2 regions of the Neobacillus sp. BP17 genome follow, and region 2 is predicted to be linked to the other one. Evidence: a T-box and tRNA genes for the amino acid it is inferred to sense, from the RefSeq annotation. Region 2 holds a T-box; the other holds one or more tRNA genes.
What was found. A T-box is a leader RNA that pairs with one kind of tRNA and senses whether it is charged. The one in region 2 lies ahead of AC4QJR_RS20795 (glycine--tRNA ligase), so its partner is inferred to be a tRNA-Gly.
Positions count from the first base shown of each region.

Region 1: it encodes a tRNA-Gly, which carries the amino acid that the T-box ahead of AC4QJR_RS20795 (glycine--tRNA ligase) is inferred to sense. The anticodon was not compared.

Region 1 is NZ_CM184198.1:524,291-539,046, reverse strand. Features, by position in the region: gene dapA (4-hydroxy-tetrahydrodipicolinate synthase) at 1-81, shown strand, start outside; gene AC4QJR_RS02630 (ribonuclease J) at 243-1,916, shown strand; gene AC4QJR_RS02625 (response regulator) at 1,999-2,517, opposite strand; gene desA (Delta(5) desaturase DesA) at 2,609-3,643, opposite strand; gene AC4QJR_RS02615 (DEAD/DEAH box helicase) at 3,960-5,405, shown strand; gene sleB (spore cortex-lytic enzyme) at 5,652-6,371, shown strand; tRNA gene AC4QJR_RS02605 (tRNA-Ile) at 6,429-6,502, opposite strand; tRNA gene AC4QJR_RS02600 (tRNA-Gly) at 6,507-6,580, opposite strand; tRNA gene AC4QJR_RS02595 (tRNA-Gln) at 6,601-6,675, opposite strand; tRNA gene AC4QJR_RS02590 (tRNA-His) at 6,691-6,766, opposite strand; tRNA gene AC4QJR_RS02585 (tRNA-Asp) at 6,812-6,888, opposite strand; tRNA gene AC4QJR_RS02580 (tRNA-Met) at 6,924-6,997, opposite strand; tRNA gene AC4QJR_RS02575 (tRNA-Ser) at 7,019-7,111, opposite strand; tRNA gene AC4QJR_RS02570 (tRNA-Met) at 7,133-7,209, opposite strand; tRNA gene AC4QJR_RS02565 (tRNA-Glu) at 7,342-7,416, opposite strand; rRNA gene rrf (5S ribosomal RNA) at 7,456-7,572, opposite strand; rRNA gene AC4QJR_RS02555 (23S ribosomal RNA) at 7,757-10,692, opposite strand; rRNA gene AC4QJR_RS02550 (16S ribosomal RNA) at 10,848-12,385, opposite strand; gene AC4QJR_RS02545 (LacI family DNA-binding transcriptional regulator) at 12,895-13,860, shown strand; gene AC4QJR_RS02540 (Cof-type HAD-IIB family hydrolase) at 14,059-14,756, shown strand, end outside.
Region 2 is NZ_CM184198.1:4,247,635-4,263,470, reverse strand. Features, by position in the region: gene AC4QJR_RS20870 (Na/Pi symporter) at 1-502, opposite strand, end outside; gene rpsU (30S ribosomal protein S21) at 716-889, shown strand; gene AC4QJR_RS20860 (GatB/YqeY domain-containing protein) at 905-1,351, shown strand; gene AC4QJR_RS20855 (NfeD family protein) at 1,474-2,109, shown strand; gene floA (flotillin-like protein FloA) at 2,125-3,117, shown strand; gene AC4QJR_RS20845 (YqfB family membrane protein) at 3,150-3,587, shown strand; gene yqfC (sporulation protein YqfC) at 3,675-3,977, shown strand; gene yqfD (sporulation protein YqfD) at 3,974-5,167, shown strand; gene AC4QJR_RS20830 (PhoH family protein) at 5,164-6,132, shown strand; gene AC4QJR_RS20825 (HD family phosphohydrolase) at 6,337-8,508, shown strand; gene ybeY (rRNA maturation RNase YbeY) at 8,505-8,975, shown strand; gene AC4QJR_RS20815 (diacylglycerol kinase family protein) at 8,959-9,339, shown strand; gene era (GTPase Era) at 9,606-10,529, shown strand; gene AC4QJR_RS20805 (YqzL family protein) at 10,685-10,828, shown strand; gene recO (DNA repair protein RecO) at 10,863-11,615, shown strand; T-box leader at 11,666-11,851, shown strand; gene AC4QJR_RS20795 (glycine--tRNA ligase) at 11,917-13,299, shown strand; gene ccpN (transcriptional regulator CcpN) at 13,419-14,039, shown strand; gene AC4QJR_RS20785 (pyruvate, water dikinase regulatory protein) at 14,073-14,882, shown strand; gene dnaG (DNA primase) at 15,481-15,836, shown strand, end outside.

The DNA of each region.
Region 1 (14,756 bases), 2.0 Mb from region 2:
CCATTGCTGCCTTTGAGTCACGATGAAGAAATGGCATTGCAAGTGGTTTTACCTGGACACCAAGTCAAAACATTAATTTAAATGCTGGTAGGCTGTCAACACATAGGGAATTTTGAATTCCGTACTGTTGACAGCCTTTTATTTTTCGGACCCTGACTGAAATTTTTCACTTTCCCTTTCCAATAAAGTCCAGTCAAAAGGGCATACTATTCATATTTACATGGAATAGGGAGGATATTTACTTGCAAACCAATAATCAGCAATTATCCATTTTTGCTTTAGGCGGTATCAATGAAATCGGAAAAAACATGTATGTGGTTCAATATGCAGACGATATTTTTATTATTGACTGCGGCGGGAAGTTTCCAGATGAGAGTTTATTAGGAATTGATTTAATTATCCCTGATATTACCTATTTGGTAGAAAATCAGGAGAAAATCCGTGCTTTGATTGTCACTCATGGACATGAGGACCATATTGGCGGGATTCCGTATATATTAAGAAAATTGAACGTTCCTATTTACGCTACCCGCTTTACTTTGGGCCTGATTGAATTAAAAATTGACGAACACAGGTTGAATGGCAACACGAAACTAGTGACGATTGATTCAGATTCCAAGCTTGAGTTTGGAGAAACAACCGTTTCCTTCTTCAGAGTAAGTCACAGTATCCCAGATTGTCTCGGCATTGTTTTTCATACTCCTGAGGGGAATGTCGTTCATACTGGGGACTTCAAATTTGATTTAACACCGGTGAATAATCAACATTCTGATATTCATAAGATGGCTGATATTGGTGAGCAAGGTGTCTTAGTTTTAATATCAGAAAGTACCAATGCCGAGCGTAAAGGGCTAACGCCATCCGAGCAAATGATTGGTGGCACTTTAGATGAAGCCTTCATGAAAGCAGAAGGAAAAATCTTTATATCTACGTTTGCCTCGAATGTAAATCGTGTCCAGCAGGTCGTCGCCTCTGCCATAAAATCTAATCGAAAGATCGCCCTGCTTGGCCGTAGTATGGTAAATGTCGTTTCTGTTGCGATAGAGCGCGGGTATTTAAACATGCCAGAGGGAATGCTTATCGAAGCACGGGATGTTGACCAACTGGCGCCGGAAAAGGTTGCCATCCTATGTACTGGAAGTCAGGGGGAACCTATGGCCGCCCTTGCGCGACTGGCAAGCGGAAACTACCGGGATGTTTCCATTTATCCTGGGGATACAGTTATCTTAGCTGCCTCCCCCATACCGGGCAATGAAAAATATGTGTCGAGAATCATCGACAACTTATTTCAACTAGGCGCTAAAGTGATCTATGGCTCGGGTAGTTCAACGGGCATGCACGTTTCAGGGCACGGTTATCAGGAAGATTTAAAGCTCATGCTTACCTTAATGAAACCAACCTATTTTATTCCGATTCATGGTGAATATCGAATGCTGCATCATCACCAGATGTTAGCAGAGTCTGTGGGCGTAGAAAAGGGAAATACATTTATTATTAAAAATGGTGATGTGGTTGATATCGAAAATTCAGTTGCACGTCAGACCCGGTCCATTCCAGCTGGGGATACGTATGTTGACGGGATGGGCGTTGGCGATGTTGGGGACATTGTGCTCAGGGACCGGAGGCAGCTTTCTGAAGATGGAATGCTCGTAATTGTGATTACCATTAGTAAAGGAGACCGGAAGATCATTTCTGGGCCTGACACGATTACCCGCGGGTTCGTCTATGCCCGTGACTCAGACCAGCTCCTCAAAGAGATTAACCGCCTTACTAAGAAAACCATTAATGACCTCCAAACTGAAAATATCCGCCAATGGAATGTCATGAAACAAAACATCAAGAAAAGCGTCGGACAATACGTATTCGCCCAAACAAAAAGAAAACCGATGATTCTCCCTATTATAATTGAAATATGAAAAAGGGTGTCAGGCACCATGTGAAAAAATTTCACATGGTGCCTGACACCCAATGTTTTAATTGTTTTAATTACCTTCATTTTTAACCTGTTGGTAATTTTATTTTATCTAGTATAGTGGTGAGATAGTTTTTGACTGTGTTGATTTTTGTATGTTCTTTGAGGTGGTGTTGGCGGATTACTTCCATATCTTGTTTTTGGTCAATGGAGTCTTCATCAATTAGTTCGGCGTTATAAATTTTATCCCCGTTATAAATGCTGCGAATGGAATTGGCTAGTTCATCACTAGGGCTATCCTTCAATAAAAACCCACTTACCTCCGCCCGTAATGCACGACGATAATATCCACTTCGCGCAAAGGTAGTTAGGATAATCACCTTGCAGCCAAATGACTTTAATGCTTCTGCTGCCTCTAGCCCACTCATTTCAGGCATCTCTATATCCATAATACAAACATCAGGCTGAAGTTGATGCACTAGTGAAAGCGCCTCTTCCCCATTGCTCGCCTGACCGACCACTTCCATATCTTCTTCCAAATTCAAGAGAGAACCCATTGCTCCAAGCAGCAGTTCCTGATCCTCTGCAATAACGATTCGAATCATGTAAGCTCTCTCCTTATCCGGCAGTTGTTATGTAAATAACAACTCCCCTTAATGAAAGGGAGCTAGCCTGTTATAATGGGACCCTTAGTTGTTAAATTTCCGGTTTCACTTGTTGGACAGTGAACTTTTTCTTTGCTAAAACTCTAACTTCTTTAAAGGTTACAAAGTTTTTTTGTTCTTCATCCCATAAACGGAAGCGAAGAGACTTTAAGCTTGTAGCAAGGGTAATTGTTGGAACCTTTTGTAATGGAGGCGTGTTTTTATGTGCCTCTTCCAATTTATAGTTAGGTACTCTTGGGCTTAAATGGTGCACATGATGAAAGCCAATATTTCCAGTTAACCATTGCAATACTTTTGGAAGTTTATAGAATGAACTTCCTTCTACTGCCGCTTTCACATATTCCCACTCTTTATCTTCTTCAAAGTAAGAATCCTCAAACGTATGCTGTACGTAGAACAGCCATACACCTAATGCGCCTGAAATCATGAAAATTGAGCCTTCAACTAAGAGAAATGACTGCCATCCGATAGCCAAACAAAGCAAACTGATTAAGGCTACAATGAGAATATTGATTAAATATGTGTTATTACGTTCTTTTCTTTTTGCACCTTTACGATTAAAACGATTCTTAAGAAGGAACACATAAATCGGACCCAACCCAAGCATTACCAAGGGATTGCGATAAAAGCGATAAGCCAAACGAAGTTTTAGTGGTGCTGCTAAATATTCATCTACTGTTAATGTCCAAATATCTCCTGTACCTCGTTTATCCAAGTTCCCACTTGTAGCGTGGTGAACGGCATGTTCATATCCCCATTTATCGAACGGGAAGATCGTTAGTACCCCCATCATCGTGCCAACGATTCGATTCGTGCGCCGGCTTTTAAAAAAGGAATAATGGGTGCAATCATGAAAGATGATAAATATCCTTGTGAGAAATCCTGCAGCAAGGATGATTGGTACGAGTGCTAACCAATAGGAAACGGATAGGCTCAAATAGCCAAGGTACCATAAGGCAATAAATGGTACGACCGTATTAATAATCTGCCATACGCTTTCTTTTGTCGTTGATTTTTCAAAGGGAGCCACTTGTTTTTTTAGAGTCTTCGTATTTTGTAAGGTCATTTTTTGAATTCCCTTCCTTCTTCGTGTCGTTATATCAAAGTATAGAGAAACAAGTTTGTCCTTGTTAGTAGCAGGTGTCATGTGCAGGATATGACAAATGTCACATTACAATAATATTTTTCAGCAAATTGGTGCCTGACACCAGATATACCAACACTTCTGGTGTCAGGCACTTTTTTTGAAATAATTTTAAAAATTATTTTGGTTGAATGGTGTATATCCAGTATAATGGAGCGTATTCAGTTTATGCATATGATATTTCTTCGCGAGAAATCCTAAAGGTAAGCCGGATAATACTAATAAATGAGGTTAATACATGAGTAAAGTAAGTTTTGCGGATTATCATTTAAGTGACGAAATCACAAGAGCACTGACCATTTTAAAATATGACACACCTACCGAGGTCCAAACCGAGGTCATTCCCTTGGCATTGAAGAATCAAGATCTGGTTGTAAAATCGCAAACGGGCAGCGGTAAGACGGCTTCCTTCGCGATCCCTGTTTGCAACATGATTAACTGGGAAGAAAGAAAGCCACAAGCATTAATTCTTACCCCAACGAGAGAACTTGCGGTTCAAGTACGCGAGGATATCACGAATATTGGCAGGTTTAAACGGATTAAGGCCATGGCCGTTTATGGGAAAGAACCATTTTCAAAGCAAAAAGAAGAACTGCAGCAGAAAACGCATGTCGTCGTCGGAACACCCGGACGTGTCATGGATCATATTGACAGAGAAACACTCATTTTAGACGATATTAAGTATCTAATTATCGATGAAGCAGATGAAATGCTTAATATGGGCTTTATTGACGAAGTCGAAGCGATCATAAAAGAACTTCCTTCCAACCGAGTCACCATGGTCTTCTCGGCTACCTTACCGGAGGATATTGAAAACCTCTGCCATAAATATATGAAAAATCCATTTAATATCGAAATTGCATCAACCGGGGTCACGACAGATACGATTGAACATCTGTTAATCGAGGTTAAAGAAGAAGACAAACTTTCTCTGCTAAAAGATGTAACAGTTGTCGAAAATCCAGATAGCTGTCTTATCTTTTGCAGGACAAAGGAACATGTCGATACCGTTTATTCCGAATTGGAAGAATCGAATTATTCTTGCGAACGACTTCATGGCGGATTAGAACAACAAGATCGATTTGCGGTAATGGATGGCTTCAAGATGGGAAATTTCCGCTACCTCATCGCCACAGATGTGGCCGCACGCGGAATTGATATTGATAATGTCACCCTCGTCATCAACTATGACGTCCCAATGGAAAAAGAAAGCTATGTCCACCGCACTGGAAGAACCGGTCGAGCCGGCAATAAAGGAAAAGCGATTACTTTTGCCACACCATTTGAAGGGAAATTTGTTCGGGCGATTGAGCGCTATATTGGCTTTGAGATTCCGAAAGTTGAGGCTCCAAAACCAACTGAAGTTGCAAAAGGAAGAGACGCATTTGTAGAAAAAAGCGGCGGCCGCCGTGTCGTCAGAAATAATAAAACGGCTCGGATTAACCAAGGTATCATGAAGCTTCATTTCAACGGTGGAAAAAAGAAGAAGATGCGCGCAGTCGATTTTGTTGGGACGATCGCAAAAATCCCTGGTGTCACAGCCGAGGATATTGGCATTATCACCATCCAGGATCAAATGACCTATGTTGATATTTTGAATGGCAAAGGCGCACTCGTCTTACAAGCAATGGAGAATGCCACCATTAAGGGTAAGAAAATTAAAGTTAGCAAAGCCCTAAAATAACATTTTACTTAGAGCGATTATCCATGATAATCGTTCTTTTCATTTGTACCCTAACATAAAATGCCCTCTGTTCTGGTATGCAGTAGTTGCTCCTAATTTAGTTGTTACTGGCTCTGTTGCGAGACAATATGATCGTATTTCTAGTAATTTGGATACCGCTATCGGACGGTATTCTTTTTCTCATCTTACATAAAAGGATAATTTTTGAAGAAAATAACGGTATTACTGTTCTTAGGAGGCAATATTTTGCTAGAAAAAGCTTTCATTAAGACACGGCTGATTTTTATTGTACTTTTTGTTGTATTCATCACCACTAGTGAACAAAGTAATGACGTATTAGCATTTACAAGTCAAGTGCTCCAAAGGGGTTCATCAGGAGAAGATGTTATTGAGTTGCAGTCACGACTCAAATATAACGGCTTTTATACAAGTAATATTGATGGTGTATTTGGCTGGAATACCTATTGGGCCGTACGGAATTTTCAAGACCAATTTGGTCTTCCAGTAGATGGAGTTGTAGGAGCTAAAACAAAGGCAGCAATTGTGAAAGCAACAAAGTATGAAAAAACTAATTCATCAGGTAACAATTCTGCTAATGTCACAGGTAATTTCTCACAAAATGATATTCAATTGATGTCAAATGCTGTTTACGGGGAATCACGTGGCGAGGAATACACAGGGCAAGTCGCTGTTGCAGCAGTTATCCTAAATCGGGTCAGCCACTCATCGTTTCCAGATACAGTTGCAGGTGTCATCTATCAACCAGGAGCGTTTACTGCCGTGGCAGATGGACAAATTAATTTAACACCCAATGAGACTGCGAAAAAAGCAGTTATGGATGCCATCAACGGCTGGGATCCTAGTGGCGGAGCCATATATTATTTTAATCCTGATACCGCGACAAGTGGTTGGATATGGAGTCGGCCACAAATCAAAAGGATTGGTAAACATATTTTTTGTAAATAGTGAATGTAAAAAAAACGACTTAGAAGTTGTAAGAAACTTCTAAGTCGTTTTTTTTGATGGGCCTAAATGGACTCGAACCATCGACCTCACGCTTATCAGGCGTGCGCTCTAACCAGCTGAGCTATAGGCCCATATTGGAGCGGGTGATGAGAATCGAACTCACAACATCAGCTTGGAAGGCTGAGGTTTTACCACTAAACTACACCCGCATTATCAAAAATAAGAAAAATGGCTGGGCTAGCTGGATTTGAACCAACGCATGTCGCAGTCAAAGTGCGATGCCTTACCGCTTGGCTATAGCCCAATATTATAAAATCAATGGGGCGACTGATGGGAATCGAACCCACGAATGTCGGAACCACAATCCGATGCGTTAACCACTTCGCCACAATCGCCAAAATAATCTATATATTAATAGTAGGAAACCTACTAGAAAAAAATGGCGGTCTGGACGGGACTCGAACCCGCGACCTCCTGCGTGACAGGCAGGCATTCTAACCAACTGAACTACCAGACCAGAGTTTTTTCAAGCAATGCTTGAAAATAACTTAATTGCGGGGACAGGATTTGAACCTGCGACCTTCGGGTTATGAGCCCGACGAGCTACCGGACTGCTCCACCCCGCGACGATAATATATTAAAAATAATGGAGGAGGAAGAGGGATTCGAACCCCCGCGCGGTATGACCCGCCTGTCGGTTTTCAAGACCGATCCCTTCAGCCAAACTTGGGTATTCCTCCAGATATTAATAAATAATTGATTGGTAGCGGCGGAGGGGATCGAACCCCCGACCTTACGGGTATGAACCGTACGCTCTAGCCAGCTGAGCTACACCGCCAAAGAACAAACATAATCATGGTGGAGGATGACGGGATCGAACCGCCGACCCTCTGCTTGTAAGGCAGATGCTCTCCCAGCTGAGCTAATCCTCTAAAATAATGAAAGTTATTTTCACTAGCATGAAAAACTTTGGTGACCCCTACGGGATTCGAACCCGTGTTACCTCCGTGAAAGGGAGGTGTCTTAACCACTTGACCAAGGGGCCATATTAAATATTGACGAAAAAAATAACCCAAAAGGGCTAGCCTGGCAACGTCCTACTCTCACAGGGACGCGTGTCCCAACTACCATCGGCGCTGAGAAGCTTAACTTCCGTGTTCGGTATGGGAACGGGTGTGACCTTCTCGCCATTACTGCCAGACTATATGAGGTTTTATTCCCTCAAAACTAGATAATTGACAATCATCATATATACTTTGTATTGTCCAGCTACGGCTCCTAACTTCTCGGCCGTTTCGATCTGTCCCTACAAATCCAAAACCGAGATTTGCAGTGCCAGTTCTCCAACGTCTGTCGAAGTTGAACAGTCGCCTTCGCTTTTCGTATTGGTTAAGTCCTCGAACGATTAGTATCAGTCAGCTCCACATGTTACCACGCTTCCACCTCTGACCTATCAACCTGATCATCTTTCAGGGTTCTTACTAGCTTGCGCTATGGGAAATCTCATCTTGAGGGGGGCTTCATGCTTAGATGCTTTCAGCACTTATCCCGTCCGCACATAGCTACCCAGCGATGCTCTTGGCAGAACAACTGGTACACCAGCGGTACGTCCATCCCGGTCCTCTCGTACTAAGGACAGCTCCTCTCAAATTTCCTGCGCCCACGACGGATAGGGACCGAACTGTCTCACGACGTTCTGAACCCAGCTCGCGTACCGCTTTAATGGGCGAACAGCCCAACCCTTGGGACCGACTACAGCCCCAGGATGCGATGAGCCGACATCGAGGTGCCAAACCTCCCCGTCGATGTGGACTCTTGGGGGAGATAAGCCTGTTATCCCCGGGGTAGCTTTTATCCGTTGAGCGATGGCCCTTCCATGCGGAACCACCGGATCACTAAGCCCGACTTTCGTCCCTGCTCGACTTGTAGGTCTCGCAGTCAAGCTCCCTTGTGCCTTTACACTCTGCGAATGATTTCCAACCATTCTGAGGGAACCTTTGGGCGCCTCCGTTACTTTTTAGGAGGCGACCGCCCCAGTCAAACTGCCCACCTGACACTGTCTCCCACCCCGATGAGGGGTGCGGGTTAGAATTTCAATACAGCCAGGGTAGTATCCCACCGACGCCTCCACCGAAGCTAGCGCTCCGGCTTCTCAGGCTCCTACCTATCCTGTACAAGCTGTACCAAAATTCAATATCAGGCTACAGTAAAGCTCCACGGGGTCTTTCCGTCCTGTCGCGGGTAACCTGCATCTTCACAGGTACTATAATTTCACCGAGTCTCTCGTTGAGACAGTGCCCAGATCGTTACGCCTTTCGTGCGGGTCGGAACTTACCCGACAAGGAATTTCGCTACCTTAGGACCGTTATAGTTACGGCCGCCGTTTACTGGGGCTTCGATTCAGAGCTTCGCGTGAGCTAACCCCTCCTCTTAACCTTCCAGCACCGGGCAGGCGTCAGCCCCTATACTTCGCCTTGCGGCTTCGCAGAGACCTGTGTTTTTGCTAAACAGTCGCCTGGGCCTATTCACTGCGGCTCTTCGAGGCTATTCACCTCAAAAAGCACCCCTTCTCCCGAAGTTACGGGGTCATTTTGCCGAGTTCCTTAACGAGAGTTCTCTCGCTCACCTTAGGATTCTCTCCTCGCCTACCTGTGTCGGTTTGCGGTACGGGCACCTTTTATCTCGCTAGAGGCTTTTCTTGGCAGTGTGGAATCAGGAACTTCGGTACTAAATTTCCCTCGCTGTCACAGCTCAGCCTTATATGAGAGGCGGATTTGCCTGCCTCTCAGCCTAACTGCTTAGACGCGCATATCCAACAGCGCGCTTACCCTATCCTCCTGCGTCCCCCCATTGCTCAAACGATAAAGAGGTGGTACAGGAATATCAACCTGTTATCCATCGCCTACGCCTTTCGGCCTCGGCTTAGGTCCCGACTAACCCTGAGCGGACGAGCCTTCCTCAGGAAACCTTAGGCATTCGGTGGATGAGATTCTCACTCATCTTTCGCTACTCATACCGGCATTCTCACTTCTAAGCGCTCCACCAGTCCTTACGGTCTAGCTTCAACGCCCTTAGAACGCTCTCCTACCACTGACATCATAGATGTCAATCCACAGCTTCGGTGATACGTTTAGCCCCGGTACATTTTCGGCGCAGAGTCACTCGACCAGTGAGCTATTACGCACTCTTTAAATGGTGGCTGCTTCTAAGCCAACATCCTGGTTGTCTAAGCAACTCCACATCCTTTTCCACTTAACGTATACTTTGGGACCTTAGCTGGTGGTCTGGGCTGTTTCCCTTTTGACTACGGATCTTATCACTCGCAGTCTGACTCCCACGGATAAGTCTTTGGCATTCGGAGTTTGTCTGAATTCGGTAACCCGATGAGGGCCCCTAGTCCAAACAGTGCTCTACCTCCAAGACTCTTACTACGTGAGGCTAGCCCTAAAGCTATTTCGGAGAGAACCAGCTATCTCCAAGTTCGATTGGAATTTCTCCGCTACCCACACCTCATCCCCGCACTTTTCAACGTGCGTGGGTTCGGGCCTCCATCCAGTGTTACCTGGACTTCACCCTGGACATGGGTAGATCACCTGGTTTCGGGTCTACGACCACATACTCATACGCCCTATTCAGACTCGCTTTCGCTGCGGCTCCGTCTCTTCAACTTAACCTTGCATGGGATCGTAACTCGCCGGTTCATTCTACAAAAGGCACGCCATCACCCATGAACGGGCTCTGACTACTTGTAGGCACACGGTTTCAGGAACTATTTCACTCCCCTTCCGGGGTGCTTTTCACCTTTCCCTCACGGTACTGGTTCACTATCGGTCACTAGGGAGTATTTAGCCTTGGGAGATGGTCCTCCCTGCTTCCGACCGGATTTCACGTGTCCGGCCGTACTCAGGATCCACTCAGGAGGGAACGAAGTTTCGACTACAGGGTTTTTACCTTCTCTGACGGACCTTTCCAGGTCGCTTCATCTACCCCGTTCCTTTGTAACTCCATGTTGAGTGTCCTACAACCCCAAGAGGCAAGCCTCTTGGTTTGGGCTATGTCCCGTTTCGCTCGCCGCTACTCAGGGAATCGCGTTTGCTTTCTCTTCCTCCGGGTACTTAGATGTTTCAGTTCCCCGGGTATGCCTTCCATACCCTATGTATTCAGGTAAAGATACTGTTCCATTACGAACAGTGGGTTTCCCCATTCGGAAATCTCCGGATCAAAGCTTACTTACAGCTCCCCGAAGCATATCGGTGTTAGTCCCGTCCTTCATCGGCTCCTAGTGCCAAGGCATTCACCGTGCGCCCTTTCTAACTTAACCTAAGTTAATATCAGAAGAACTTACTTGTTTATATGATGTCTTGTCAATTATTATCTAGTTTTCAAGGAACAAGTTTCGAGAGATAATTCTCTCAAAACTAAACAAATGCAGAAACGTCCTTTAATGAAGTATTTAGTACTTCATATTATCCTTAGAAAGGAGGTGATCCAGCCGCACCTTCCGATACGGCTACCTTGTTACGACTTCACCCCAATCATCTGTCCCACCTTAGGCGGCTGGCTCCTTACGGTTACCCCACCGACTTCGGGTGTTACAAACTCTCGTGGTGTGACGGGCGGTGTGTACAAGGCCCGGGAACGTATTCACCGCGGCATGCTGATCCGCGATTACTAGCGATTCCGGCTTCATGCAGGCGAGTTGCAGCCTGCAATCCGAACTGAGAATGGTTTTATGGGATTGGCTAAACCTCGCGGTCTTGCAGCCCTTTGTACCATCCATTGTAGCACGTGTGTAGCCCAGGTCATAAGGGGCATGATGATTTGACGTCATCCCCACCTTCCTCCGGTTTGTCACCGGCAGTCACCTTAGAGTGCCCAACTGAATGCTGGCAACTAAGATCAAGGGTTGCGCTCGTTGCGGGACTTAACCCAACATCTCACGACACGAGCTGACGACAACCATGCACCACCTGTCACTCTGTCCCCCGAAGGGGAAAGTCCTATCTCTAGGAGTGTCAGAGGATGTCAAGACCTGGTAAGGTTCTTCGCGTTGCTTCGAATTAAACCACATGCTCCACCGCTTGTGCGGGCCCCCGTCAATTCCTTTGAGTTTCAGCCTTGCGGCCGTACTCCCCAGGCGGAGTGCTTAATGCGTTAGCTGCAGCACTAAAGGGCGGAAACCCTCTAACACTTAGCACTCATCGTTTACGGCGTGGACTACCAGGGTATCTAATCCTGTTTGCTCCCCACGCTTTCGCGCCTCAGCGTCAGTTACAGACCAGAAAGCCGCCTTCGCCACTGGTGTTCCTCCACATCTCTACGCATTTCACCGCTACACGTGGAATTCCGCTTTCCTCTTCTGCACTCAAGTCCCCCAGTTTCCAATGACCCTCCACGGTTGAGCCGTGGGCTTTCACATCAGACTTAAAGGACCGCCTGCGCGCGCTTTACGCCCAATAATTCCGGACAACGCTTGCCACCTACGTATTACCGCGGCTGCTGGCACGTAGTTAGCCGTGGCTTTCTGGTTAGGTACCGTCAAGGTACCGGCAGTTACTCCGGTACTTGTTCTTCCCTAACAACAGAGCTTTACGACCCGAAGGCCTTCATCGCTCACGCGGCGTTGCTCCATCAGACTTTCGTCCATTGTGGAAGATTCCCTACTGCTGCCTCCCGTAGGAGTCTGGGCCGTGTCTCAGTCCCAGTGTGGCCGATCACCCTCTCAGGTCGGCTACGCATCGTCGCCTTGGTGAGCCGTTACCTCACCAACTAGCTAATGCGCCGCGGGCCCATCTGTAAGTGTCAGCCGAAACCGACTTTCAGCTTTTCCTCATGAGAGGAAAAGGATTATCCGGTATTAGCACCGGTTTCCCGGTGTTATCCCAGTCTTACAGGCAGGTTGCCCACGTGTTACTCACCCGTCCGCCGCTAGACTCCGAAGAGTCTCGCTCGACTTGCATGTATTAGGCACGCCGCCAGCGTTCGTCCTGAGCCAGGATCAAACTCTCCAAGAAAGTTGATTAGCTCAATTGTTACGTTGGCTTAGCTTCACTTTTTTTGAAAGATTCACTAATAAAATTTTGTTGACGTTTCTGCTTTGTTTAGTTTTCAAAGAACTATTTTGTGACAGGTTTATAGTTTATCATCTCATCACCAGAAAGTCAAACATTATTTTTAAATAATATTTTTTCTGAATCAGCGAGATCTATCATATCAACCACATTAACTTTTGTCAACTGGTGAAGGATTATATTTCTAAGAAACATCTAAGTTTCATATACTGTTCCCTCATCAGATTTACTATATTACTATCATGTATCTTTAAAGTCAACTATTATTCTACAAAATATATTATTTTCTTTTATAAGATAACTATTCCATCATTAAAACATTGACTCAGCTCTAGTGCACCGCTGATTCTTTAATACACTTCGGTTATAATATAACATTATAAATTGAACAGAAAACGCGGGATCGCCATGCAGTTTACATGGTGTCAGGCACCGCTTAGGAAGGTAATGGAATGACAAATATTAAAGATTTGGCAAAGATGGCAGGCGTTTCTGTAACCACTGTTTCTCGAGTGTTGAATAATCATCCTTATGTAAGTGACGAAAAAAGGAATGCCGTTTTAGAGGCGATTAGGCGTAGTAATTACCAACAAAATATTAATGCCGTCCATTTAAGTACGGGCAAGACTTTTCTTGTAGGTGTGGTAGTTCCTTTTATCGATCACCTTTACTTTGCCCTATTAATGAAAGGAATCGCAAACGAAGCGTTAAAGCACAATTACAATTTGGTTATATTTCAGACTAACTACGTGGAAAGCCGAGAATTAGATGCATTACAAACGTTAAAACAAAAGCAGATTGATGCGTTAATTATTTGCTCGAGAATATCCACATGGAGCCAAATTGAAACGTATTTGCCTTTTGGACCAATCATTTTATGCGAGGATACCAGAGGAAAAAAAGTATCCTCCACATTTGTGGATCACTATAAAAGTTTCCTATTTGCATTAGATTACCTCTATCAAAAAGGTCACGAAAAAATTGGTTATTGCATTGGGCGTAAATCAGGTACTAATAGTAAAAACAGAGAATTAGCGTATAAGGATTTTTTAGAAACCAATCGTTTATCCTATAATCCTTCCTATATTTTTGAGGATTGTCTCCAATTCGAGGATGGAGAAAAGGTAGTGGAGCAGATTAGAAAGATGCCCCATCCACCAACAGCCTTATTGGTGACAAGCGATGATGTTGCAGCTGGGATTGTTACCTGTGCACAAAATCTAGGTGTTACTATACCAGATAATCTTGCACTTATCGGGTTCAACAATCAACCTATCGCAAAAACGATGAGTATCACAACGATTGAAATTCCACTTGAGGAGATGGGCAGGAAACTATTTTTACAAGGAATCCACAAATATGAGGAGATTTCCCAAGACGAAATCCCCGTAACATTAATTGAACGGAATACCGTTTGATTCTCGCGAATTGATTGTTTCTATCTTCTTCACTCTCCGTACCTAATTAAAAAAAATAGAAATTATTTTTTCAATCCCCTTGACCTGAAACGCGTTTCATAAACTATTCTGTTTTTGCAAGAACTCACAACATTAGGTCGGCGTTATCAGTATTTTCTGAGCGTAACGACCTGTTGTGATTAAATGGAGGGATAGAAAATGAAACAACCTATGGTGTTTTTTGATATTGACGGTACATTACTTAACGAGGATAAAGTGATTCCTGATTCCACAAAAAAAGCCGTTCGTTTACTTCAGGAAAAAGGAGTGCACACGGTAATTGCCACTGGTCGTGTTCCGAAGATGTTTTCTTGGATTCAAAAAGAATTGAATATTAGTTCTTTCATTTCCATGAACGGACAATATGTTGTATATGAAGGACAAGAAATTTATGCCAATCCAATTAATCCTGAGCTGCTTCAGTCGATTTCCACTTTGACAGCAAACAAAGGCCATGCCCTTGCCTACTGCAGCCACGATGATTTTAAAGTCAGCAAAGAAAACCATCCCTTTATTGAATCGAGTTTCGATTCATTAATGATGCCTTATCCTATAGTTGACGATTCATTTTATATAAATCGGCCAATATTTCAGGGACATCTTTACTGCAACCACGAGGACAAATATCAATACGACGACCATTTTCCTGATTTAGACTTCGTCAAGTGGCATGATTATGCTTATGATTTCCTGCCAAAGGGGGCCTCAAAAGCGGTTGGTATTCGCAAACTGCTTGAATTCGTAGATATTAATCACGAGAACTGTTTTGCATTCGGCGACGGTTTAAATGATTCGGAGATGTTATCCATGATTGGTACGGGGATCGCTATGGGCAATGGGGTTCCTGAAGCAAAGGC
Region 2 (15,836 bases):
CATTAATGGAAAGGATAAAATTATTGATAAAATTCATAGATGTTAATGGGACTGCAAGCATCTCGAAACCTTTCATAGCTGCAAAAACAGAAGAGATACCAAATAGCAGCATCCCGATACTTCTTGCTTTTTTATTTTTTAATAAAATAAGCAGAGCTCCGCAAATGGCGAGAGGAACGAGAACTTTATCAATATTAAAGGTAATTAATTCTGTTTTAAAGGTAGTTCCAATATTTGTGCCGAGAATTATTCCAATTGACTGAGGGAAGGTCATTATTCTTGCTGAAATTAACCCAATTGTAATTACCATTACGGCAGTACTACTTTGTAAAAGTGCAGTAATAAATGTCCCTGTTAACATCCCTTTTAAAGGAGTATTAGTAAGTTTAATCAGCCACCCCTTTAATTTGTTGGCCGATAAATTAAACAGTGCAAATCGCATAATGGTCATCCCAAAGATAAATAATAAAATGCAAAGAACAAATAATAATATGTATAGCATTATACGGCCCCCTCGCTTCATTGTATGGTTGTACTATGAGGGACATGCCAGTTTTTAAGGAAATAAAGACAAGTCTTCATTTAATTGAATAAAAAAATAAAAAGCTTGTTTTATCAATGCGAATTTCAGTTGACCTTGTATCAAGGTTATATTATAATTGCAAGGTACATGGATTGAATGTAAGTGTGTTGTGTTCGGAGGGAGGGAAAGAGAATGTCTAAAACTGTTGTTCGTAAAAACGAATCGCTTGAAGATGCTCTTCGTCGCTTCAAACGTACGGTATCTAAATCTGGTACTATACAAGAAGCTAGAAAGCGCGAATTCTATGAAAAGCCTAGCGTAAAACGCAAGAAGAAGTCTGAGGCTGCTAGGAAACGTAAGTTCTAAGAGAGGGTGTATGTAATGAGTCTTCTCGAGCGTTTAAATAATGATATGAAGCAAGCGATGAAAAATAAGGAAAAAGACAAACTCTCAGTCATTCGGATGGTGAAAGCTTCATTGCAAAATGAAGCTATTAAGCTCGGTACGAAAGAGCTTGCCGAAGATGTTGAGTTAACAGTCCTTTCTCGCGAAGTAAAACAACGCAAAGACTCCCTCCATGAATTTGGTAAAGCTGGTCGTGAAGACCTAGTTGATAAGTTGCGCACGGAGTTGGCTATTGTTGAATTATATATGCCAAAACAGCTTTCTGAAGAGGAACTGGCAGAGATTGTTAAAGAAACGATTTCTGAAGTCGGCGCAAAATCAAAAGCAGAAATGGGAAAAGTGATGTCTGCGATTATGCCTAAAGTTAAGGGTAAAGCAGATGGGGCACTTGTAAATAAACTTGTACAACAACACCTTTCATAGTATTCTGACATAAAGACTGCAGGTCAATGGCCTGCAGTCTTTTTAATTTTAATAATGAAACTTAATTCATTTACATACGTAATAAGTATAGTCGAGACTAAAGAAAGAAAGGGGGCTCTCGAATGACACAATTTCTTACTGACCCGATTGTTGTAACCATCCTTTTATCGATTGCGGGAATCGGAATTGTACTGGAGCTATTTTCAACAAAGTTTGGTGTGGCAGGATTTATCGGTGTGTTAGCGCTCATATTATTCTTTTATGGCCATTTCCAAGCGGGTCTTGCGGGCTATGGCACCTTACTATTATTTGTGGCAGGTTTAATCCTTATATTCCTCGAGTTCTTTTTACCAGGAGCTATTGCCGGTACACTAGGTGTGGCTGCATTAATATTAAGTCTTTTTTTAGCAGGTGAAGATACGATCCAAATCGGCGTATCTATCTTAATAGCTATTTTCTTATCCGTATTAATTTTCTTTATGATGATTAAAATTTTTAATAAAAAACTTGTTCTATTTAATAAAATGGTCCTATTTGATTCAGCAAGGAAAGAAGATGGATATGTCTCCAATATTAACAGGACTGATTTGTTGGGAAAAGAAGGTTTCGCCCTAACAGTATTGCGGCCTGCTGGAACTGTTATTATTAATAATGAACGAGTCGATGTAGTTAGTGAAGGCGGCTTTATCGAGCAGAACGCTCTTGTTAAAGTGATAAAAGTCGAAGGGGCACGTATTGTTGTAAGAGAGTTAAATTAAAAAGGGGGTTTAAATATGTTAGCAAGTAACGGAACAATTTTTATTATTGCTGTTGTAGTAGTTGCCTTACTATTATTTGGAATCTTATTATCATTTGTACCGGTCATGCTGTGGATTTCCGCACTGGCAGCAGGTGTACGTATCAGTATCTTTACCTTAGTTGGAATGAGGCTTCGGAGGGTAACCCCAAGCAGGGTGGTTAATCCCCTTATAAAGGCCCATAAAGCGGGTTTAAACGTTACCACTAATCAACTGGAGAGCCATTACCTAGCCGGCGGAAATGTTGACAGAGTCGTAAATGCTCTAATTGCTGCACACCGGGCTAATATTGAATTATCCTTTGAACGTTGTGCTGCTATTGATCTAGCTGGTCGTGATGTTTTAGAAGCGGTTCAGATGAGTGTTAACCCAAAAGTCATTGAGACGCCATTTATCGCTGGTGTGGCTATGAATGGGATTGAAGTAAAGGCAAAAGCAAGAATTACTGTTCGTGCTAACATCGAACGACTTGTTGGTGGTGCCGGGGAAGAAACGGTGGTTGCTCGTGTCGGGGAGGGTGTTGTCTCTACCATCGGTTCGTCAGATAGTCATAGCAAAGTGCTTGAGAATCCAGATCTGATTTCCCAAACTGTTCTTTCCAAAGGCCTTGATGCTGGTACGGCCTTTGAAATCCTCTCCATCGATATTGCGGATGTAGATATCGGTAAAAATATTGGAGCTGAATTACAAACAGAGCAAGCAGAAGCAGATAAGAAAATTGCTCAAGCGAAAGCAGAAGAGCGCCGGGCGATGGCAGTGGCTCTAGAACAAGAAATGAAAGCAAAGGTTCAAGAGATGAGGGCAAAGGTTGTAGAATCTGAGGCAGAGGTTCCACTGGCAATGGCTCAAGCACTTAAATCGGGCAATATAGGTGTAATGGATTATATGAACTATAAAAATATTTCAGCAGACACTGATATGAGAGGTTCTATCGGTAAGATGACTGGAGACAAAAAAGACGGACAATAATCCACTTTGGGATATGAAAGGGGTGGAGATTATTGGAAAGCATACTATTTATGATTATCATCGGTATTGCTTCTATGGTTTTCCGTAATGCCAAAGGGAAGAAAGGAACAACTAGAAACAAAACATTTTCAAAGGAAACTTTTGATGAAATTCGAACTTTGGTAAAAAAACAACTGGATTTTGAGGAATCTCGAACAACTGGACCCTTACCATCAAAGAATATTCCAGATACTCCAAAAGATAATCTTGAAAATAAATACCTTCAACTAAAACAAAAGCCTGAGGTCAATCGGATCGGAATGTCCGTTGGCCAACAAAAGGCTGAAAAAGTAGATGTAAATCCTAGACCGGTAGAGGACAGCAACATCGCCCTAAATTCCGATGAAAAAACGCTCATTAACAGTATTATTTGGGCTGAGATTCTTGGGGAACCACGGTCAAAAAAACCATACCGTCCGAGAAACAGTTAGTGGTAAATCAACTTAGTTAATACGAAAAAGGTGTGCTAGAACGTCCTTTCATTTCATAAATATGAGATGAAAGGGGGTTCTTTTTTTATGGCGAAAAACTGGGCCGGGCGGGTTCGTAACTGGATGGCTAAAAAAATGGATCTTCCTCAAGATGTCATGATGGATTTACCCCGTATTACGATGATCGGGCAAATTCATGTCTATATTGAGAATCATCGAGGGTTGTTGGTATTTACAGATAAGGAACTTCGCTTGCTGTTAAAGCAAGGACAGTTATTAATAAAAGGAAAATCCTTTGTGATTAAAACCATTTTACCTGAAGAAATTTTGCTAGAAGGGAAAATTGATCAGGTCATTTATATAAATGAAAATCCGGGAGGAACAAAATGAATAACCAGTGGATCGAATTTTTTAATGGCAGGGTTACTGTAAAAGTATCAGGAAAGGGCACTGAACGTTTTATTAATGTCCTGACAAGAAATGATTTTCCAATCTGGAATATCAAAAGACATGGAACCGAGACAATAACGTTTAATATGAGGCTTAAAGATGCCAAGAGTATCAGGCGATATGCGAGGAAAAGCAATTGCTCAGTATCCTTTTTACGAAGGAACGGGCTTCCTTTTTTATTTCGCAGAATGTTGAAAAATAGTGGCTTTATAGCAGGTGCAGGAATTTTCTTGTTCCTATTATTGCTTCTGTCTAATGTTATCTGGGGAATAGAAATAAAAGGCGCAAAACCAGCAACAGAGTACCAAATCCGTAAAGAGTTGGACAAGATGGGCGTAAAAATTGGAAAGTTACAATTTTTTGTAGATAATGTGGAAGGTATTCAGAGGAAACTGACTAATAATGTCGGGGACTTAACATGGGTTGGTGTGGAGTTAAAGGGGACAACCTTTCACCTCCAAGTAGTTGAAAAAAATGAGCCCAAAAAACCCGAGCATTTATCACCGCGGAATCTTATTGCGAAAAAGAAAGCAATAATAGTTAATATGTATATTGAAAATGGTCAAAAAATGGTGGATATTCATGATCACGTAGACAAAGGTCAACTCCTTGTTTCAGGTGCATTTGGACAAGAAGATAGCCCAGAATTGGTTGCTGCTAAGGGTGAGGTCTGGGGCGAAACATGGTATAAAAGTCACGTTGAACTCCCGTTAGAAACCAACTTTAAAGTTTTTAACGGTAAAGAAAAGGAAAAACATTTTATATTACTTGGCAATTTTGAACTCCCAGTTTGGGGGTTTGGTAAGCCAGAATTCAGTAATTATGAAACAGAAGAGAATGTTCATAAAATTCATTTCTTGAAGTGGGAATTACCAGTTTCTTACCTCAATAAGACCCTTCGCGAGCGAGAAGAGGTGCAGCGTTCTTATACTAATAAAGAGGCGCAGCAAATAGCAATTGAACTTGCAAAAAAACAAATAAAAGGGCAGTTAGATGAAGATGCTATTATAAAGGATGAAAAAATTTTACACAAAGCAAATAAAAATGGTAAAGTTATACTGGATATTCATTTTAAGGTAATAGAAAATATTGCGGTCGGACAACCGATTTCCAAGGAGACTAGTGAATGACAGAAAAGTTAACTACCATAAGTGTACAGCTTGAAAATCCTGCAGAAGCAATTAGTTTGCTAGGGAATTCAGATTCCAATTTAAAAATCATTGAACAGGAACTTGGAGTCACAGTCATTACTCGTGGTGAAGCAGTTAGTTTGTCAGGGGACGAAGAAAAAGTTACTCTGGCAGGGCAGATTCTTAATAAATTAATGATCGTGATCCGTAAAGGGATAAATATTAGTCAAAGAGACGTCCTGTATGCTGTGCAAATGGCGAATGCAGGGACATTGGAATATTTTGTGAATTTATACGAAGAAGAAATTGGCAAAAATGTAAAAGGAAAAACTATTCGAATTAAAACACTTGGTCAAAGACAGTATGTGATGGCCATCAAAAAAAATGACCTTGTATTTGGGATTGGGCCTGCTGGAACGGGTAAAACCTATTTAGCAGTTGTCATGGCTGTTAACGCTCTTAAAAATGGACAGGTAAATAAAATAATTCTAACAAGACCAGCAGTTGAGGCAGGGGAAAGTTTAGGCTTTTTACCAGGGGACTTAAAGGAAAAAGTGGATCCATATTTACGGCCATTATACGATGCACTTCATGATATATTGGGGGCAGAGCATACACAAAGGTTAATGGAAAGAGGGACGATTGAGATCGCCCCGCTTGCTTATATGAGGGGACGTACATTGGATGATGCATTTGTCATCTTAGATGAAGCCCAAAATACAACACATGCACAAATGAAAATGTTTTTAACAAGGCTTGGATTTGGGTCTAAAATGGTTATCACTGGGGATCAAACACAAATTGATTTGCCAAAAGGGGCAAAATCCGGCTTAGTTGCAGCGGAAGCAATCTTAAAAAATGTCAACGGAATATCGTTTATCTTTTTAGAGCAAACGGATGTTGTTCGACATCCGCTCGTTGGCAGAATTATTGAGGCATACGAGAAGAAGGCAATTCAACAATAACAAGGGGGTAAACCTATAAGGTTTGCCTCTTTTTTTCTAAAAAAATGTAATGAAAACAAATCTTCTCCTAAAGAAGGTGAAACTTGTACGAAAAACTGTTATCATTTTACATGAAGCAAAAACAGTGAAAATATGACAATTATTGAGAATTGATTTATGAACAATTTGAATCTTTTTTCAAGGGCAGTGGTTGGAGGGATATAGTTGGGTAAACTTCAGCAATACTTCATACGGATACGTAAGCTGCTGGATATAACTTTCTTTCTAGTACTATTCTTTATAATGTTAGGTACCGTGTTATTAGCAGCAATGTATAGTAATGTAAAACCTGAGAAATTAGATTTAAGCCTATTTTCAGTTGCGGAAAAAACAATTCGTTCACCAGGAACAGTAGAAGATAGAAAAAGTACAGAAAATAAGCGTAAAGAAGCAATAGATCAGGTTCAGGATGTCTATACCTTAAAAAAAGAATACACACAAAATCGAGTGGATTTAATTAGCTCCATTTTTCAAGCCACAGTTGAGATGAATGATGAAATAAAAGAAGAAATAAACAAGCATGCTGAGTTAGAAGCAGAAGAAAAACCTGATAAAGCTGAACCAAGTGATTCGGAAAAAATGGACAGGTTAAAAGCGAAATTAACACCAAATGTCTCCAAGGGACTTTCTGATCAAGTCTTTGTTGCTTTAGTACAAGCCAATCCTGATGAATTATCGATTGCTAAGGATTTAACTGTTACAGCGATTAATAATGTAATGGCCCAAAGGATTTCTGCAGATGATGTTGAGAATGCCAAGAAAAGAGTAGAGGAAGAATTAAAATACACCACCTTGAATGATAATTTAAGAAGGGGTGTCATCGAATTAGGCAGGTATGCTATTATTCAAAATGAGTTTTATGACCCTAATGCGACCGAGGAACTTAGGCAGCAAGCAGTAGAAAGTGTGGAACCTGCCAAAATTCTACAGGGGCAAATTATTGTTGAAGAAGGAGAGTTAATTAACCAGGATATTTATCGGCAATTAAAGTTGGTCGGTCTCCTTGATAATGAACGACCCTTCAAACCCTTTATTGGCTTAATCGTTCTAATAACGATTATTTTATCAGCTATCTATTTTTATTTTTCTCAAATTAAGTCTATACCAGGAAAAAAGCAGACGGACTTGTTATTATTTGGGATAATATTCATCCTTACGATACTTATAATGAAAATCATCAGCATGCTGCAAATTTTTAATTATGCTGGAATTGGCTATTTATTCCCTGCTGCTTTAGGAGGGATGTTAATTAAAATATTAATTGATGAAAAGTTAGCCACGCTAATGTCTATTATCATGGCGGTTTGCGGCAGTATTTTATTTAATGAAGGGGTTACGGGGACTTTAAATTTTTCAGAGGGTATCTATATCCTATTCAGTTCCTTGGCGGGTATCCTATTTTTAAGTAAACTTAATCAACGGTCGAAAATCTTTCAGGCAGGCTCCTTTGCCGCACTCGTAAACCTGTTAACTATCTTAGCGTTAATGTATTTGCCGAATGGGCAATTTACTGGAATTGAGTATGGATATTATCTAATTACAGCCCTTGTTTCAGGAATAGGTTCAGCGGTACTAACTATTGGACTCCTTCCTTTTTTTGAGGCGAGTTTCGGAATCTTATCAACGATGAGGCTAATCGAACTTTCTAATCCCAACCATCCATTGCTTAGAAAAATTTTAATGGAAGCACCAGGTACATATCATCATAGTGTGATGGTCGCTAATTTAGCGGAATCTGCTTGTGAAGCAATTGGAGCGAATGGTCTTTTAGCGAGAGTAGGAAGTTATTATCATGATATTGGAAAAACAAAGCGCCCGAATTTTTATATTGAAAATCAGATGCATCTTGAGAATCCACATGATCGCCTCCCGCCAGATAAAAGCGCGAATATTATTATCGCACATGTAACAGATGGATCTTCTATTTTGAAAAAATACAATATGCCCAAGGAAATTATTGATATTGCCGAGCAGCATCATGGAACTACCTTGCTAAAATTCTTTTACCACAAAGCAGCCCAAGCTGATACTGAAGTTAAGGAAGAAGATTATCGATATCCTGGACCTAAGGCACAAACAAAAGAGTCTGCAGTAGTTGGGATTGCTGATAGTGTAGAAGCGGCTGTTCGCTCTTTATCCCAGCCTACGCCTGAATTAATTGAGTCACTAGTTAAGAAAATTGTTGCGGATCGTCTTCAAGATGGACAATTAAACGAATGTGATCTCACTATGAGAGAAATTGAAACGGTTTCTGAAGCGTTATGTGAAACTTTAAAAGGGATTTTTCACTCCAGAATTGAGTATCCAGAAATGATAAAGAAGGTGAAGCAAGCATGACATTACTAATTGATTGTATTGATGAAACTGAAACACTTACAGAAGAACAAATGCTTGAAATCGAACGGGTAATTAACTTTGCCGCAAAAAAACAGGATGTGGAAGAGCATAGTGAGGTTTCTGTCACATTTGTTTCAAACGAAAGAATTCAAGAAATAAATCGAGAATACCGGGATAAAGACAAGCCAACAGATGTTATCTCGTTTGCGATGGAAGAACTAGGGGAAGGTGAAATGGAATTTGTAGGAGCCGATATGCCTCGGGTTTTGGGTGATATCATTATCTCTGTTCCAAAAGCAATCGAGCAGGCAGAAGAATATGGGCATTCTTTTTTACGTGAACTTGGTTTTCTAGCTGTACATGGATTCTTGCATCTCCTGGGTTATGATCACATGACGGCAGAAGAGGAGAAAGAAATGTTTACATTGCAGAAGGATATTTTAGACGAATATGGACTCAAACGCTAAACCGGCACAGTATGGGTTTTTAAGGTCATTTTCGTTTGCATTTGCGGGGATTGCAACTGCCCTGAGGGGCGAGAGGAATATGCGCTTCCATTTTTTTAGTTCGATTGTTGTTTTACTTATTTCTTTTTATTTTTCAATTACTAAATTTGAATGGTTATTCATCCTTATGGCAATTGGAGGAATGTTTGCGCTGGAAATAGTGAATACAGCTATCGAAAGAGTAGTAGATCTCGTTACAGGAGAATATCATTCCTTGGCAAAACAGGCGAAAGATTTGGCGGCTGGCGCCGTCTTTGTATATGCCGTTCTTTCATTTGTCATTGGGATTGTGATCTTTTTACCTTATATTCTAGAGTTATTTTAGATAGTTAGAATAGGGGATTCGACGAAATTTGAAATCGAATAATGAATTCGGTAAAATGACTCTACAGCGAAAAAAAGTGGACTCGCTAATTTATGAGAAAATTCTAATTTTTTAATTTTTTTCATCTATATGTAATGATTTTCAATGGATTTTGAGGTAAAATAAAGGAACAGCAGACATCTGCTGGAAGGGAAGAACACGAGTGAATATCGAACACCTAATTGAAGAAGCAACAGTATGTGTTACTGTAACATCGGAGGATCTCCATGTTAAATAATGAGAACTCCAGCAAAGGTTATAAGTCAGGTTTTATTTCTATAATTGGCCGGCCTAATGTCGGGAAATCTACGTTTCTAAATCGGGTGATTGGCCAAAAAATCGCGATCATGAGTGATAAAGCGCAAACCACTCGTAACAAAATCCAAGGCGTGTTAACAGTAAATGATGCACAGATGATCTTTATTGATACGCCAGGAATTCATAAACCAAAGCACAAATTAGGCGATTTTATGATGAAGGTAGCAGTGAATACGCTTAAAGAAGTAGACTTGATTTTGTTTATGGTGAATGCCGAAGAAGGGTTTGGCCGTGGCGAAGAATTTATCCTTGAAAAGTTTCAAACCGTTAATACGCCAATTTTTCTTGTCATTAATAAAATTGATCAAGTTCATCCAGATAAATTATTGCCAATTATTGAATCATATCAAGAAAAATATCCATTTAAAGAAATTGTCCCCATCTCAGCGCTTGAAGGTAATAATGTCGAAAGATTGCTCGAGCAGATTAAGTCTTTCTTGCCAGAGGGACCACAATACTATCCAGCAGACCAAGTGACAGATCACCCGGAACGTTTTATTATTACAGAGCTTATCAGGGAGAAAGCCCTTCACTTAACAAGAGAAGAAATTCCACACTCACTTGCTGTTGTTCTTGACAAAATGGAGCAACGAGAGGGTAAGGACATGATCGATGTCATGGCAACCGTAATTGTTGAACGTGATTCCCAAAAAGGAATCATAATTGGAAAGCAAGGAAGTATGTTAAAAGAAATTGGGAAGCGTGCACGGGCAGATATAGAAAATCTTTTAGGGTCTAAGGTGTATTTAGAGTTATGGGTAAAAGTTCAAAAAGACTGGCGTAATAAGATGTCCCAGCTTCGAGATTATGGTTTTAACGAAGATGAATATTAATTAACCCTAACTAAAGTATTACTGTTTATTTCAAATTATGCATGGACAACATTAACAAATATTTCGTCTTATGATTTTTGCGCTGGCAGGCTATGATAATTGTAAGGTTTGGGACCGAATAACAGCTAGTCTAAATATGAAAGGTGGGGTTTTCGATGATGGATTTTACGTGGAAAGTATTCCTCCAAACAGGTAATATTGACACATATCTTCTCATTAAAGAACTAGAGAAGGAAAACCAGGAAATACCCGGAAATCTGAATGATGAGCTAGCACAAATCGATTTTCCCGTTTCATAAGTTTGTCTTCGTGCTACTTTAGAAGGTGACAATAATGCTTCAGAAGTGTGAAGGCATTGTTATTAGAACAACTGATTATAGTGAAACAAATAAAATTGTAACAATATATACTAGGGAATGGGGAAAGGTTGGAGTCATGGCTCGTGGTGCAAAAAAGCCTAACAGCCGCCTTTCCTCCATCACACAGCTTTTTACACATGGTTATTTTCTAATTGCAAGAGGGTCTGGTTTAGGCAGCCTGCAGCAGGGAGAAACGGCTACATCATTACGGTCGATTGGTGAAGACATTTTTTTAACTGCTTATGCTAGTTATATTGTCGAATTAACGGATAAGTGCTCGGATGAAAAGAAACCAAATCCTTTTCATTTTGAGTTGCTTTTTCAAACATTAAATTACTTAAATGAAGGTTATGACCCAGATATCCTCATGAATATTTATGAGATGAAAATGTTAAATGTGATGGGTTTGAACCCAATCTTAAATCAATGTTCCGTTTGCGGGAGTACAGACGGACATTTTTCTTTTTCGATTCGTGAAGGCGGGTTTCTCTGTCATCGATGTCTAGAAAAAGATCCTTATCATCTTAAACTATCTGCTGCTGCGGTTAAATTATTAAGGGTATTTTATTATTTTGATCTTTCAAGATTAGGGAATATTTCTGTTAAAGAAGAAACAAAAGCTGAACTTAAGAAGGTAATTACTGCCTATTATGAAGAGTATTCTGGTTTGCACCTTAAATCCAAGAAGTTTCTAAATTCCATGGATAAATTTCGCAATCTCTTATAATCGCCTAGTTGACAATGTTTGGAGTTTTCGCTATTATTTTCATTAATAAAATAATTGCAGTGATGGAGAAGAGTACTTAGTCATCCTCTATAAAAGCGAACCTAGGATAGTGTAAGCTAGGGTATAGAGAACTAACGAAGGCGTTCCTGAGCAATATTTGTGTTTATTAACACGATAAAAGAGGCTGCTTCTTAGCAGCAATTAGGGTGGAACCGCGGGTAACTCTCGTCCCTATGCTAATCTAGCATAGGAACGGGAGTTTTTTTGTTTGAATCAAATTTATTTTAAAGGAGCAATTTCTATGAATGTAACAATGGAACAAATCGTTTCACATGCCAAACACAGAGGATTTATTTTTCCTGGTTCAGAGATTTACGGAGGTCTTGCCAATACTTGGGATTACGGTCCGTTAGGTGTTGAATTTAAAAATAATATTAAGCAGGCATGGTGGAAAAAATTCGTCCAAGAGTCACCATATAATGTCGGTTTAGATGCGAGTATTTTAATGAACCCGCGTACTTGGGAAGCATCTGGCCATATTGGGAACTTCAATGATCCGATGATAGATTGTAAAAATTGTAAAGCACGTCATCGTGCCGATAAATTAATTGAAAATGCTCTCGATGAAAAAGGCATTGAAATGATTGTCGATGGCTTACCATTTGAAAAAATGGAAGAGTTGGTGAAAGAGCACAATATCGCTTGTCCAGATTGTGGCAGTCATGACTTTACTGGAATTCGCCAGTTCAACTTAATGTTTAAAACTTTTCAAGGAGTAACAGAATCAAGTACAAATGAAATTTTTCTTCGTCCTGAAACAGCCCAAGGTATCTTCGTTAATTTTAAAAATGTCCAGCGGACGATGAGAAAGAAAATGCCATTTGGTATTGCTCAAATTGGGAAGAGTTTCAGAAATGAAATTACTCCGGGTAATTTCACTTTCCGAACAAGAGAGTTTGAACAAATGGAACTTGAATTTTTCTGTAAGCCTGGTGAGGAGTTGAAATGGTTTGATTATTGGAAGCAATTTGCTGAACAATGGTTAATGTCATTAGGCCTTACAAAGGAAAATTTAAGACTTCGCGACCACTCTGAGGACGAATTGTCTCATTACAGTAATGCTACAACTGATTTTGAATTTAAGTTTCCGTTTGGCTGGGGCGAACTTTGGGGGGTTGCTTCAAGAACAGACTATGATTTGAAGCAGCATATGGAGTATTCTGGTGAGGACTTCCATTACCTCGATCCAGAAACAAATGAAAAGTTTGTTCCTTATTGTATTGAACCATCTTTAGGAGCAGACCGTGTTACTTTAGCATTCTTAATTGATGCTTATGATGAAGAACAGCTTGAAGATGGTACTTCTAGAACGGTCATGCATTTCCATCCTGCGTTAGCTCCCTATAAGGCAGCGGTTCTTCCGTTATCAAAGAAATTGTCAGAAGAAGCACGTGAAGTTTTCGCGACCCTGGCTAAACATTTTTCAGTTGATTATGACGAATCAGGATCGATTGGAAAACGCTATCGTCGGCATGATGAAATTGGTACTCCGTTTTGTATTACCTATGACTTCGACTCTAAAGAAGATAATATGGTTACAGTTCGTGACCGTGATACAATGGAGCAAAAGCGTATCTCGATACATGAACTAGTTAGCTTCTTGCAAGAAAAGATGATGTTTTAAGAGGAAACTCGCCAATTGGCGAGTTTTCTTAATAGATTCAATAGTATATAATATTTCTAATAAAGTAAGTATCTTGAGATAAAAACCTTTCTAAATGGGAAACTAAGGTGGTGTGAACAATCGAACTAACCAAACGGCAAGAACATATTTTGCAAATTGTAAAAGAAAACGGGCCTATCACAGGGGAACATATTGCAGAGCAACTAAGTTTGACTAGGGCGACCCTTAGACCGGATCTTGCCATTCTGACGATGGCAGGTTATTTAGATGCAAGGCCCCGTGTAGGTTATTTTTATACTGGGAAATCAGGGACACAGCTTTTAACCGAAAATTTACAAAAAATATACGTGAAGGAATATCAGTCTATCCCTGTTGTGGTGAATGAAAATATTTCCGTTTATGATGCCATCTGTACGATGTTCCTGGAAGATGTGGGAACCTTATTTGTAGTAGATCAAAACACCATTCTTGTTGGAGTATTATCAAGAAAGGATTTGCTCCGTGCTAGTATAGGGAAGCAAGAACTAACCACCATTCCTGTTAATATTATAATGACAAGAATGCCTAATATCACTATGTGTGAACGAGAAGATTTATTAATTGATATCGCTAAGAAATTAATTGAAAAACAAATCGATGCACTTCCAGTGGTTCGGAAAACAGAAAATGGATTTGAGGTTATCGGAAGAATAACCAAAACAAGTATTACCAAAGCGTTCGTCGCACTGGGTGATGAGTAACAAGATAATATGTTAAGGGGTTGTTGAGGGAGAATGAGTTCGCCAATTATTTATGTCGTATCCGATTCAGTGGGGGAAACAGCTGAATTAGTTACAAAAGCAGCAATAAGCCAATTCAATGGCTCAGGAATGATATTAAAACGATTCCCATATGTGGAAGATAAGGAACATATTGATGAAGTTCTTTCACTGGTTTTATTAGATAAAGCAATGGTTGCATTTACGCTGGTCAAACCTGAAATGCGTACATATATTAAAAATAGAACTGAACAGGAAGGGATTTTAGCTGTCGATCTAATTGGTCCAATTATGGATCAGATTCAACAGTTTAGTGGAAAAACACCTTTATGTGAACCAGGACTTGTTCGAAAATTGGATGAAGATTATTTTAAAAAAGTCGAAGCAATCGAATTTGCCGTTAAATATGATGATGGTCGTGACCCGAGAGGAATATTAAAAGCAGATATTGTATTAATAGGGGTTTCAAGGACTTCAAAAACACCACTTTCACAGTACTTAGCTCATAAAAGATTAAAGGTAGCAAATGTCCCGCTTGTACCAGAAGTGGATCCGCCAGAAGAACTCTATAGAGTTCCAATCGAGAAATGTTTTGGTTTGAAAATAAGTCCTGAAAAGTTAAACCATATCAGACGGGAACGGTTAATTTCTTTAGGCTTAAATGATAAGGCAAGTTATGCTACGCTCGACAGGATTAAAGCGGAATTAATCTTTTTTGAGAAAGTAGTACAGAAAATAAATTGCCCAGTTATTGATGTTACCAATAAAGCGGTAGAAGAAACAGCAAATGTTATCTTAAATTATTTTCATAAAGGGAGAGTCTAGCACATAATCATTTGATTATGTGTTTTCTACTGAGAGAAAGTGCAATAATAATGATAAAAAGTTATGGTAAAATGATAATAAATGTACTATAATAAAAAATTGTGATAAAAATATATCTTTTTAGGTTTAGACTTGCTTATGAACGAATAAACTATTTATTGTTAGATGTCAAGGGGACCCCCTAAAAAGAATTCGACATAACTCCTTTTGCAAAAGTTATTTCTTAAAGAAGGAATATGCGGAGTAATGTAGAATTAATACTTATGTAAACGGCAATTCGACTATTTATGCCGGTGTAGATTCATGCCCGGATTAAACGGAGATTGTCGAAATAGTGTTGGTGTTTAGTCCTCATATTCTTTTTGCTGCTTTCTACGTTCATCATATGAAAGAAGAAAACTCTACATATACAGACTGGAAATATGTTGATGTGCACAAGCAAGAAAAAGGGGGATTTATGGAAAGGAACCAAGACTTTTTCAAACAGAAGAGCGTGAAAAATTTAAGACAGAATTAAATTCCAAAAATTTTGTCGAATTTTGCAGGAATTAAGAGGGTGCCTGCCGAATACCTGATAGACCAAATGGAGTTGTTTTACATGGCAGAACGTATTGCCGAAGAAAAGATTAATCAAATTCGTCAGTCTGTTGATATTGTCGAAGTAATCAGCGATTATGTTCAACTGAAAAAACAGGGGCGAAATTACTTCGGATTATGTCCATTCCATGGAGAAAGCACCCCGTCATTTTCAGTATCTATTGATAAACAAATTTTCCATTGCTTTGGTTGCGGCGCTGGTGGTAATGTTTTTTCATTTCTAATGGAGCTAGAAGGGATCTCCTTCCAAGAAGCAGCCATAAAACTAGCTGCAAAGGCTAATATAGACCTTGAAATCAATTTGTCTGGCGGATATGGTGAGAAAAAGTTTTCGGAAGAGCACCAAGCATTTTTAGG